DNA from 3 places in the Parabacteroides sp. AM58-2XD genome. Region 3 is predicted to be linked to each of the others. Evidence: riboswitches for the same ligand, from Rfam matches in the RefSeq annotation. Region 3 holds a riboswitch; each other region holds the start of a gene.
The links. A riboswitch is a leader RNA that binds a small molecule or an ion and turns the genes downstream of it on or off. The one in region 3 is predicted to bind cobalamin.
Positions count from the first base shown of each region.

Region 1: linked by a shared signal. The riboswitch ahead of DXA15_RS03955 (sigma-70 family RNA polymerase sigma factor) and the one ahead of DXA15_RS09390 (cysteine-rich CWC family protein) in region 3 are both predicted to bind cobalamin.
Region 2: linked by a shared signal. The riboswitch ahead of DXA15_RS20820 (ABC transporter substrate-binding protein) and the one ahead of DXA15_RS09390 (cysteine-rich CWC family protein) in region 3 are both predicted to bind cobalamin.

Region 1 is NZ_QSDP01000010.1:41,327-45,515, forward strand. It holds gene DXA15_RS03945 (acetylxylan esterase) at 1-698, shown strand, start outside; gene murQ (N-acetylmuramic acid 6-phosphate etherase) at 769-1,590, shown strand; cobalamin riboswitch at 1,631-1,829, shown strand; gene DXA15_RS03955 (sigma-70 family RNA polymerase sigma factor) at 2,091-2,552, shown strand; gene DXA15_RS27790 (hypothetical protein) at 2,558-2,680, shown strand; gene DXA15_RS03960 (FecR family protein) at 2,755-3,765, shown strand; partial or broken gene DXA15_RS03965 (SusC/RagA family TonB-linked outer membrane protein) at 3,826-4,189, shown strand, end outside.
Region 2 is NZ_QSDP01000112.1:2,286-6,474, reverse strand. It holds partial or broken gene DXA15_RS20835 (formate--tetrahydrofolate ligase) at 1-99, opposite strand, end outside; gene DXA15_RS20830 (hypothetical protein) at 493-945, shown strand; partial or broken gene DXA15_RS20825 (precorrin-2 C(20)-methyltransferase) at 1,023-1,720, opposite strand; cobalamin riboswitch at 1,787-1,991, shown strand; gene DXA15_RS20820 (ABC transporter substrate-binding protein) at 2,040-3,200, shown strand; gene DXA15_RS20815 (iron ABC transporter permease) at 3,207-4,189, shown strand, end outside.
Region 3 is NZ_QSDP01000030.1:15,379-19,567, reverse strand. It holds partial or broken gene DXA15_RS09405 (acyl-CoA carboxylase subunit beta) at 1-152, opposite strand, end outside; gene DXA15_RS09400 (biotin/lipoyl-containing protein) at 154-675, opposite strand; gene accC (acetyl-CoA carboxylase biotin carboxylase subunit) at 713-2,227, opposite strand; gene DXA15_RS09390 (cysteine-rich CWC family protein) at 2,229-2,444, opposite strand; cobalamin riboswitch at 2,503-2,700, opposite strand; partial or broken gene DXA15_RS09385 (threonine/serine exporter ThrE family protein) at 2,838-3,604, shown strand; partial or broken gene DXA15_RS09380 (threonine/serine exporter family protein) at 3,601-4,088, shown strand; gene DXA15_RS09375 (DUF6064 family protein) at 4,113-4,189, shown strand, end outside.

The DNA of each region.
Region 1 (4,189 bases), on a different contig from region 3:
AAAAGGAAGGGGTATATCCGGCTATCCTCCAGGTTCCGGGTGCCGGTATCCGTCCGTATAACGGCATGAATTTAGGGGATGATGTTATCACATTAGAGATCGGTATTCATGGAATTCCGGTAAATATGCCCCAGGAAGTATATAATAACCTGGCATCCGGTGCTTTGAACGGATATCCCGGGATCAATAAGAATGATCGTGACGCCCATTATTACAAACGGGTGTATCTCGGTTGTGTGAGAGCGGTGGATTTTATTTTCTCTTTGCCTGAATTTGACGGTTCGACTGTCGGTGTAACCGGTGGTAGCCAGGGAGGAGCGCTTTCTATCGTTACGGCAGGATTGGATCCGCGTATTAAGTTTCTGGCGGCATTCTATCCGGCCTTATGTGATTATGCCGGTTATTTACATCAGCGTGCCGGTGGCTGGCCTCATTATTACCGGAATGCAAAACCTGGTCCGAATGAGGTGGAGACATTAGCTTATTTCGATGTGGTTAATTTTGCCCGTCGCGTAAATGCACCGGGGTGGTATAGCTGGGGATATAATGATGTGACTTGTCCTCCAACCTCCATGTATTCCGCTTATAATGTTATTCCGGGAGCAAAAGAACTGCATCTTTATCTGGAAACCGGTCACTGGACTTATCCGGAACAAAATATGGCACGGTTCCAATGGTTGAAAGAAATGTATAAGTAAGAAGAGGTTCGCAGACATAAATTTTGTTAGTTTTGTATCTGTTTAGCAACATACATAATACATATTTAATATGTCGTTTACTAAAATAACAGAGCAAGACTCATTATATAATAATCTGGAAAGCAAGTCGGTCCGGGAATTACTGGACGATATAAATACGGAAGACCGGAAGGTCGCGTCAGCAGTCCGGAAAACGATACCTAAAGTTGAAGAACTTGTATTACAGATCGTCCCCCGGATGAAACAAGGGGGACGTATCTTTTATCTGGGCGCCGGCACAAGCGGACGTTTGGGCGTGCTCGACGCTTCGGAGATACCTCCTACTTTCGGAATGCCGCCAACCCTGGTGATCGGACTGATCGCGGGTGGAGACAAAGCGCTTCGTAATCCGGTAGAAAATGCGGAAGATGATCTGAACCGCGGTTGGGAGGAATTGCAGGAGCACCATATTACAACAAAAGATACAGTAATCGGCATTGCCGCTTCCGGGACGACTCCCTATGTAATAGGAGCTTTGCGCAAGGCACGTGAGCAAGGAATCCTGACAGCTTCCATTTCCAGTAATCCGGATTCTCCGATGGCAGCGGAGGCAGATGTAGCCATTGAAATGATCGTAGGCCCGGAGTTTGTTACCGGCAGTTCGCGTATGAAATCCGGAACAGGGCAAAAGATGATCCTGAACATGATCTCTACTTCGGTAATGATCCAACTGGGACGTGTAAAAGGCAACCGGATGGTAAATATGCAACTTACCAACCAGAAACTGATCGACCGTGGGACACGGATGGTCGCTGAGGAACTGGGCTTGAATTATGGTCAGTCGCAACGGTTACTTCTGATGTACGGCTCGGTAAAAGACGCAATAGACGAATATCGTAAACATAATAAATAAAATTTATAGGATCTGCTACCATAAGATGTAAAAATATCTCTATATTTGCGACATGCATTGTTCCGAGCCTGTATCCGCGGGTAAGGATTAAAAGGGAACCGGGTGTGAATCCCGGACAGTCCCGCTGCTGTAAGCTTCATAACGGATTGGGCAACACTAGTGCCACTGTTCTTCTTTGAATGGGAAGGCGCTCAAACCGGAAGTAAGTCAGAAGACCTGCAAGGCATATTCTTTCGACGGCTTCGAGGAAAGGCCGGATGAGAAAAACAAGACATCTGATGTCTTTCTATTCTTGTTCCATTCCCTGTTTGCCGTCTTTTAAGATCTGTTTTTAATTATTTTGCCATAATAATTAGGAAAAGAGGCATGGATCGCTTGACGGGATGAGCTCCGTCGGTGGTTCATGCTTTTATTTTTGTGATGAATAAAAGGTTAAAGATTGTGCGAGTATTGAAATAAAATATTTAAGTTTGTTGGCGGGTTTATTTAAATCTAAATTAATGGATGTAAAAAGAGAGACCATACTACGTATTAATAAGGGAGATACAAATGCTTTTAAGTTATTGTATGCGACCTATTATACCTATTTGTGCGCGATTGCAGTAAAGTATGTATATAAGCCGGAAATAGCAGAAGAGATTGTAAATGATGTTTTTTTGAATGTATGGAATAATCGGTCGTCATTAGTTTATCCCGTCAAAGCTTATTTGATACGTGCCGTTCAAAACCAGTGTTTGAGTTTTTACAGGAAAAAGCGCTTAGAAGAGGTGCCGGTCTCTGATATAAACGGCTATGTGATTGATGTTCATGAGCAATTGATCTGTTTAGAATCTTCACCTTTGGCTTGTTTGGAAAATAAAGAGTTAACCGATCTGATAAGTAGGGCTATCGACCAGTTGCCTGCGAAGTGTCGCGAAATTTTTATTCAACACCTTTATTATAATAAACCTATGAAGAAATAGCCCGGATGAAAAATATTTCTTCCAGTACGGTCCGGGTACAAATTAAGCAAGGATTATCTAAGTTGAAAGTATTATTGGGGAATTTATATCCTGTTGTCTGCTTATTATTGGATATTTTTCAAAAATAATTCATTTTAGTATAAACGGATTATTGAAAAATGGCGTATCTATTTATGTAGATATGAATTTATTTGAAAATATTATGGATACAGAATATATACGTAAACTGATAATCGGCCACTTTTTGGGCAATTTGTCAGACACTGAAAAAAAAGAACTTTTCCAGTGGTTGCAGGTTGATAAAAAGAATCAGCAGTTGTTTTCGGAAATGTCGGACTGGTGGGCCATCTCCCATGTTCCTTATTTTTCTTCCCGGGTGGAGCTTGGTTTCCAGAAACATTTTGGTGAGTTGATGGCTAAAGAGGCGGGGGTTTCTTCAAAAAGAATATTCTTTATTCGTCCTTGGTTACAAATCGTTGCAACAGTAATGATCATGCTGGCTATAGGCGGTTTATCTTATTATGCAGGTGTATTGACGGATGAACAGGATTCGGAGATTATTCGTTTTCAGACCTCTGTACCATTGGGATCACGTTCGAAAGTAACTTTGGCCGATGGGTCGGTGGTTTGGCTGAATGCTGGTTCTTCTCTTTCCTATAATAAAGATTTTTCAGAAAAGTCTCGTGATGTTTACCTGACAGGGGAGGCATATTTTGAAGTAACCCCGGACTCTTTGAAACCATTTATAGTGAACTCTGACAATCTGAGTGTAAAAGTATTGGGAACGACTTTTGATGTCAGGGCCTATCAGGATGAGGAGTTGGTGAATGTTGTGTTGCGAACCGGAAAAGTTGACGTGGCGTTGAATAACGAACCGGATACAAAAATAATACGCTTACAACCTAATGAGAAGTTGAGTTATAATAAAATAGATAATGAGCTGAAGAAAACAACAGTAAATGCGGATGATGTTTGTGACTGGGTAAATGGGAAAATGAAATTTACAAAGATTCCCTTTGGCATATTAGCGAGAGATTTAGAGAGAAAATATAACATAAAGATTGTAATAGAGAGCAACTCTTTGCAGGAAGAGGCTTTTACGGGGAGTTTTACTTCCGAGCATACGATATATGATATTTTGAATGAAATTGATGTTGAAAAACAATATCGATGGGAACAAACCGGAAATATGTTTGTAATCCGGGATAAATAATTGATCCGAGAAAGGACATTACGATTAGACTGAATAATAATCTTATTAAATCTGAAATTCATGAAATTAACCAATTTGAAGAGAAATGGAAGGTGTTTGATGACCTTGTGTATGTTCGCAAGCTTGCCGATGACCACAGAGGCGGTTTTTGCTGCGGACTTAAAATCTTGTTACTTATCTGTTCAGAACCAGAGTACCACTTTGCAGGAGCTGTTCGATTTGATTGAAGAGAAGTTTGATTACTCTTTTTTAATTCGTGACAAAAACCTGAATTTGAATGAACGGGTAGTTGTCGACTGGGAAAAAAACTCCGTAGAAACTCTTTTGAGAAAAGCGTTGCAAAATCAGCATGCTGATTTTGTTATAAATGATAAGCGAATTATCATTTATAAGTCAAATTCTAAACAGAAAAATTACGGAGTAT
Region 2 (4,189 bases), on a different contig from region 3:
ATAGTTTTGTACTTCTTCGCGCGGAATACCCAAACCTGTGGCAACTTCCTTTATTTTGCGAAGGGAGACTTCTCTTGCAATTTCTATATCCGATTTCATGTGCTTATGTAAGTTTAAAGAGGCAACAAAAGTATATTATTTTTAATTAAATAACAAAATGATAGAATGAAAGGTTGTAATGCCTGATAACTGCGTAAAATTGGCGTTATATTGACAAAAGTCACAAAAAGGAGGCTGGTAATGATTCTTTGTTAAGTGAAGTGCGCATTTTTCAACTTATTTGTAATCTTCGGTTGGCAAAAACAGTGTATTTCGACAGTTCTTGTATTAAAGAACTTTAAAATATAGATAAAGGGTTGTGGTGTATGATAATTTGTCTAATTTTGCGATATCAAAATGATAAAATGAAACTAATGGCAAGTCTAGAGTGATAAAAAGAAAGTAAATGGCAATTTTAAAAACTTCGGTTTATGTAATTAAGGAGATTTGATTATGGCAACAATGAGATTTAGTTTGGCAGGCGTCGTTTCAAGAGAAACAGAGACAGGATCATGGGTTAAAACAATTGCAGATTGTTTGGGTATTCGAATGTTTTCGAAGATGGGTTCTTCGGAGAGTATGAATAATGTCGGTTGGGATACCACCAAGCAGAAGGAAATCCAGGATCTTCATCATTATGCCATCAGCAACTTGATCCCCAGGGCCGGAGTCTATCAGATGAAGTTACTTGAATCGTTGGCACAATCTGCTTCCATCTATTCACCGGAAGAGACTGAAACTCTTTATAATGAAACGAATAAAAAGATTGAAGAGATCAGCAGTCACATTTCAGGAGTATTAGTGAGTGCACGTGAGTTGTGCAAGTCGGGGCATCAGAACTGGGAATCTGTCCAGTCGCTTCGCTACCATATGAACCGTCTGAACGGTATCATAGAATCCGTATAGTTTTTGCGATACAATAATCGGGATAGTAATTTTTAAGTTGAGGGTGTAGCAAAAGTTTCTTCTGCTACACCCTTTTTTTATTGTATGATCATCAGTGAGAAATAAGGGAAAGATTTCTCTGCGATGATTTGCCGGTCGGAGGTGTAGTATTCCTTATCCGTTCCTACATTTTCAAAATAATGGAATTGTGTCTGCGGATGCTTGCGGATACATGCATGTACGGCTTCCACGCATTGCGACAGTTTCATAATGACGATCACGTATCCGGCATTTATCTTTTCAGATAATTCTTCCGCGGAAGGAGTGCCGGGAATAACGACGATCTGTTCTTCCTGTTTGACAATGTGCAAGCCGGCCAGTGCTCCGGCAGCGATGAAGGCGGGGATTCCGGCAATACGCTGAACGTCGATTCCCGTCTCTATAAACTTGTCATATATATACTGGATGGAAGAATAGAAGCCGGCATCGCCTTCGGCTACGATAACGATCTGTCTGCCTTCCGCATAGTTTGCGGCGGCTTCGTTGTAGAGGGCGTCGTAGGCTTTCCAGGCTTCCGTGCGGTCTTTGCTCATGGGGAGCATGAAGCAGCGGATGGCAGTTTCGTTTATTTCCAGTGCACGTACGATATCGGCGGCACGCGAGAGGATTTCACCCTGCCTGTTACGGGTGGCTGGGCAGTAGATAATATCTGCTTTCTGAAGTTGTCGGAGACTTTCACTGTGATAAGTTCCGGTTCGCCGGGACCTAATGATACGAAACTGATCGGGTAAGTCATTTTATTCTTGTTTTTATTTGGGGTGCAAATGTGCTGAAAATAGTGCAAAGTTGCAAACTTCTTATTACTTTTGCGATCGAAATAGGTTCTGTAAAACTCCTGTTCATGGAGACAGATTAAAAGGGAACCGGGTGGAAATCCCGGACAGTCCACGCTGCTGTGAAACTTCGTAACATTCCGATAATACCTTTTGCCACTGATCCGTAGGTGATCGGGAAGGCTTTCGGGATGGAAGTAAGTCAGAAGACCTGCCATTTTTAGCATAACAGTTGTCCTCGTGGGTTTGGACAGTTTGTGTCGGATAAAAACAAATATGAATATGAACAAGTATTTAGCAGGTTGTTGCCTGGTTGCATTACTGGCAACGTCGTGTGTATCGAAGGAAAATCGGGAGGAGAAGGAGAGTGTTTCGGCACAGCAGACAGCATCTGCTGATCGTGAGGCGCATATTACGCCGCAATATGCCAAAGGTTTTCAACTGTCCTATGCCGACGGTTATATCCTGATGGATATACAAGATCCCCAGAATGAAGAAAGCACCCGTTTCCAATATGCCTTGGTAGAGCGCGGAACGAAGCCGGAAGGTATCCCTGCGGATTATACGGTTATCGAGATCCCTGTGCGTAGTGCCATTTGCATGACTTCATTGCAGCTATCCAATTTCATCAAGCTAGGGGCGGAAGATAAAGTGGTCGGCATCACCAGTACCCGTCATCTTTTCAACCAGACTGTCAATAAGCAGCTGAAAGAAGGAAAGACAGCCAAGATCGGTATCGAGGGTAATTTTGATAACGAAGTGATCATGAGCATCAATCCTGACTTGATTCTTATTTCTCCTTTCAAACGGGGCGGATATGAGACAATGAAAGATGTCGGTATCCCTTTGGTACCGCACTTGGGATATAAGGAAACGACTCCGCTGGGACAGGCGGAATGGATCAAGTTCGTCGGATTGCTGCTCGGTATGGAGAAAGAGGCGAACGATAAGTTCTCCGCCATAGAAAAACGTTACAATGAACTGAAAGCGCTGACAGCCGAAGGACAGGTGAAGAAACGTCCGATCGTCTTCAGCGGCGAGATACACGGAGGAAACTGGTATGCGGTAGGCGGGAAGAGCTTCCTAGCGCAACTCTTCAAGGATGCCGGTGCCGATTATTTCCTGAAGGACGACGACCGTTCCGGTGGTGTCACGCTCGATTTTGAAACGATATACAACCAGGCTGACGATGCCGATTACTGGCGTATCGTGAACAGTTATCCCGATACATACAGTTATGAGGCCCTGAAGGAGCAAGACCCGCGTTATGCCGATTTCCGTGCGTTCAGGGAGAAAGGCGTCATCTATTGTAACATGCGGGAGAAGCCTTTTTACGAAAGTATGCCTACCGAGCCGGAGGTCTTGCTGGCTGACCTGTTGCATATTTTCCATCCGGACTTATTACCGGACCATACACCGGTCTATTATGATTTACTTAAATAAGCGACGATGAAATACTCGAATACTTTCCTGATGCTTCTGATCGTTGTTACCATCGTTGTCCTGTTGTTTCTGAATCTGGTGCTGGGATCTGTTTCCATCCCGTTGCAGTCGGTCTGGCATATCATTTTCAGTAGCGGCGAAGAGCCTGTTACCTGGCAGAACATTATCTGGAAGTCGCGTTTCCCGCAGGCACTGACGGCTTTGGTTGCCGGTGCCGGATTGTCGATCAGCGGGCTTCAGATGCAGACCGTGTTCCGTAATCCGCTTGCCGGACCTTCCGTATTGGGTATCAGTTCGGGGGCGAGCATGGGTGTTGCCTTTGTCGTCCTGTTGAGTGGCAGCCTGGGAGGTGTGGCGCTCAGCAAGCTGGGGTTCATGGGGGAGATAGCCCTGTCGGTTGCAGCCGTGATCGGTTCTTTGTCTGTGATGGCTCTGATCGTATATGTCTCGCAGAAAGTAAAAGGAAATGTAACGTTGCTGATTATCGGTGTGATGATCGGTTATGTAGCGAATGCCGTGATCGGGGTATTGAAGTTTTTTAGTGTGGAAGAGGATATCCGTGCTTATGTGATCTGGGGGTTGGGAAGTTTTTCCCGTGTATCGGGCAACCAGATGATGTTATTTGTGATCATTATGGCGGTGCTGATCCCTCTTTCCTTCCTGCTGATAAAGACGCTGAACCTGATGTTGTTGGGTGACGGATATGCGCGTAACCTGGGGTTGAATATAAAACGGGCGCGCCTGCTCGTCATTACTTCGGCGGGTGTGCTGACGGCTATCGTCACAGCTTATTGCGGGCCGATCATCTTCCTGGGACTGGCAGTGCCGCATCTTTGCCGCGCCATCTTTCAGACTTCTGACCATCGCGTACTGATGCCGGCTGTCCTTTTTGCCGGTGCCGCCTTGGCGCTTGCCTGCAACCTGATCGCTCGTATGCCTGGCTTTGAAGGAGCCTTGCCGGTCAACTCGGTAACGGCCCTGGTGGGAGC
Region 3 (4,189 bases):
ACAAATGTACCCTTATCCAGTAACATGTCAATACGTTCACGGGCAGTCATACGTCCGGCTTCATGCTGTTTCTCTATACGTGCCATACCGCCTCCCAACGAAGCAGCCTTATCCAGTTCTTCAAACGTTTTATATAAATGTTCTTTTCCCATTTTAATCCTCTTTGTCTGTTATTATATCCAAAGTCAGAAGGACCTGGTTGCTCGTCACCGAATCCCCTTCCTTTACCTGCACATCGCGTACCGTGCAGGCCGAACTTACCTTATAATTACTCTGCATCTTCATTGCTTCGATCACTACGACAATATCGCCAGGTTCGAGACGGTCGCCTTTCTGAACAGCAACCTTCACCACCTTGCCGGGCATCGGAGAAATAATCTTATTGTCCTGCCGCTCTTCGCTATTCCTGCGCATACGCAAATATTTCACCTGCGTATCAACAATATCCACACCATAAGAGAGGAAATGGGTATTCACCGTATAGTTTTTACCACTTTCTCCGCGGATCAGTTCTGCATTATACGAAACACCGTTGTGCAAAATAGAACAGGCGCCATTTTCGGCCATTACGACATCGACTTCATAAGGGATACCGTCAATAGTCAACCGGACTTTGTTTCCATCTTTACTGACCAACGAAACATCCGCAACTCTTTTTCCAATATGTATTTCCATAAATAATAATTATTCAATAGTGCTAATGTGCCGATTATTAAATACGCAGGACTCCTTTTTGTAATCCGAATTCACGCCAGCGGCTGATCGGACGATTGTCGGAAGCCTGACCGGATCTGTTTTCCTCCAGATTGACCAGATAATCTATATAGGCAGCGATCATAGCTATATTTTCAGTCTCTGTTCCACCCTCTTCTACGGGATGTTGCAATTGTCCGGCATTTTTTTCAATAAAAGAAGTATCATACTTTCCCTGCACAAAGTCGGATGTATCCATAATCCGACGTAAGTAACCGATATTCGTTTTCAACCCGGTAATCTTATACTCATGCAATACCCGCCGCATGCGTTCGATCGCATATTGGCGCGTTGTCGCCCAAACGATCAGTTTTCCGATCATCGGGTCGTAATAAACCGGTATTTCATATCCTTCATACACATAACTGTCTACACGGACACCGATGCCGTTCGGCTCTGTCAATTGTTTAATGACACCGGGAGAAGGCATAAAACCGGCTTCTGTATCTTCTGCACAGATACGGCATTCAATGGCATGTCCGCGCTGGACGATCTCCTCCTGGCGGATATGGAGCGTTTCGTTGTTAGCCACCCGGATCTGTTCTTTTACCAGATCGACGCCTAAAACTTCCTCGGTAATCGGATGCTCCACTTGGAGACGCGTATTCATTTCCAGAAAATAAAAATTCCGATGTTTGTCCACCAAAAACTCAATGGTACCAGCACCTGAATAGTTGACAGCTTTTGCCGCAGCAACAGCCTTTTCACCCATATTTTTTCTTAACTCGGGAGTGATGAACGGAGATGGACTTTCCTCCACGATTTTCTGATTACGGCGTTGAACGGAACATTCACGTTCACAAAGATGGATTACATTCCCGTGATTGTCACCCAATACCTGAAATTCGATATGATGAGGTTCCTCCACGAATTTCTCCAGATAAACTGTGTCGTCACCAAAAGACGATAACGATTCCGAGCGGGCAGAATGATAAGCCTCCACCACATCTTCTTCTTTATAGATCAGTCGCATCCCTTTTCCTCCGCCTCCCATAGAGGCTTTCAGCATAACGGGGAAACCGATTTCCTTACATATCCGAACGGCTTCGGCAGCATCCTGCAACGGTTGTTGCGTTCCCGGAACAACCGGTACACCGGCCTCGATCATCCGCTTACGGGCTGATATCTTATCGCCCATCGCCTCCATCGTCTCAGCAGCCGGGCCAATAAAAATAATATTTTCCTCTTTACATCTGCGGGCAAAAGCCGCATTTTCCGAAAGGAAACCATAACCGGGATGAATGGCATCGGCTTTATGAATTTTCGCCGCTTGGATAATCTTTTCTATATCCAGATAACTATCTTTTGATGCGGCAGGCCCTATCAGGCAGGCCTCATCAGCATAAAGTACATGCCGTGCCGCCCGGTCGGCTTCCGAAAAAACAGCCACAGACTGTATTCCCATCTCCCGGCAGGAACGCATCACACGTACGGCGATCTCGCCACGGTTTGCAATTAATATCTTCCGTATCATATCAATGCTTTAAATGTTTATAACGGGGATTCACCTCACAGGCATAGAAATATTTCTTGATCTCATTCAAACAGGAGTTGCACAAACATCCCGGATAATGGACCTTCACATAAGCAAGCTGGAGTTCATCCAATTTCACAGGCACACAATGACAGGCGGATATATCATCTACCCGACAAACAAAAGAGCCCCCACAACGCGGACAATCTTTCTCCATAAATCTGATAAATTTAGAATAAACAATCATTTCGAACCCGTATCCTAACCCACGAGGATATGAGCCTTTAACGAACGGCAGGTCTTCTGACTGACTCCCATCCTGAAGCCTTCCCGACACATGTCAGTGGCATAAGTTATTTTCAGGATGTTATTAGAGCTTCACAGCAGCGGGACTGTCCGGGATTTACACCCGATTCCCTTTTAATCTGTATTTCCAGAATCAAAAATACAGAACCATTTCGGTGCAAAACTACAAAAATAAAAGACAAAACAATGATATAAAATAAGTTTTTTATACTTTTGCGCCCCGGTTTAGGTTTATCGCCCGTTTTTCCGCCAGCAAAAAGAAACATTCCGGAATAGAATCCGGTTCATATATAAAAAGTACGACATGAGTAGAAATGAATCTTTGCTACCCGTAGCCAAATTCATCGCAGAGTACTCCGCCCATATGATGGGATGCGGGGTACACACATCCCGGGTAGTCCGGAGTTCCAAACGAATAGGAGAAGCATATGGCGCTGATGTTAAAATCAGCATTTTTCAGAAAAATATTATTCTGACGATCTCCGACAATGATACGAAAGAAACATACAGCGAGGTGATCGATATCCCCGCTCTTCCGATAAGTTTCGAGAAGAACGCCAAACTGAGCGCTCTGAGTTGGGAAACGTATGACAAACATTTGCCGTTGGAAGAATTAAAAGATAAATATGAGGAGATTATCGCCAGCCCGCATATCGATCCGCTTTTCGTTCTGATACTGGTAGCTTTGCCAATGCCTCTTTCTGCCGCCTGTTCGGGGGAGACATTACCTCGATGGGGATTGTCTTTTCTGCGACTATCACCGGTTTTTTCCTGAAACAACAGATGCAGATCCGGAAATTCAATCATTACATAATTTTCGTGGTATCGGCCTTTATTGCATCGCTTTGTGCCTCTACAGCGTTGATATTCGACACGACCTCGGACATTGCACTGGCAACGAGCGTCCTGTTCCTGATACCGGGCGTACCGCTGATCAATGGGGTTATCGACATTGTCGAAGGGTATATACTGACCGGTTTTGCCCGGCTGGTCAATGCGCTGATGCTGATTATCTGTATCGCGATCGGGCTTTCTTTCACATTAATGATGGTAAAAAACAATTTGATATGATAGTATTGGATATTCTTTTAGACGGACTTTTTGCAGCCATTGCAGGTATTGGTTTCGGTGCGATTTCCGACCCACCTATGCGAGCGTTTCCTTACATTGCCTTGCTGGCTGCCGTAGGCCATGCCTGCCGATTCTGCCTGATGACTTTCTTCGGGGTGGATATCGCTACCGCCTCCCTGTTCGGGGCATTGGTGATCGGATTCGGAAGTTTGTGGCTGGGAGGCAGGATTTACTGCCCGATGACAGTGCTTTATATCCCGGCTTTATTGCCGATGATCCCAGCAAATTTGCCTACAACATGGTTTTCTCGCTGATCATGTTCCTCCAGACGATGGACGAACCGGTACAGAAAGCGAAATATATTGAAATGTTCATGTCGAACGGTTTCGTTACCTTCACCGCGATCTTCATGCTGACGGTCGGTGCGACACTGCCGATCTTCCTCCTGCCGGGTAAGGCTTTTTCATTAACACGACGCAAATAAAATCATCAGCATACGAATAACTCTATGGAAATTTTCTGGAAAACGATAGGACTCTACAATGCAGCAACCTGGGAATGGCAACTGGGAATTATCCTGATCGG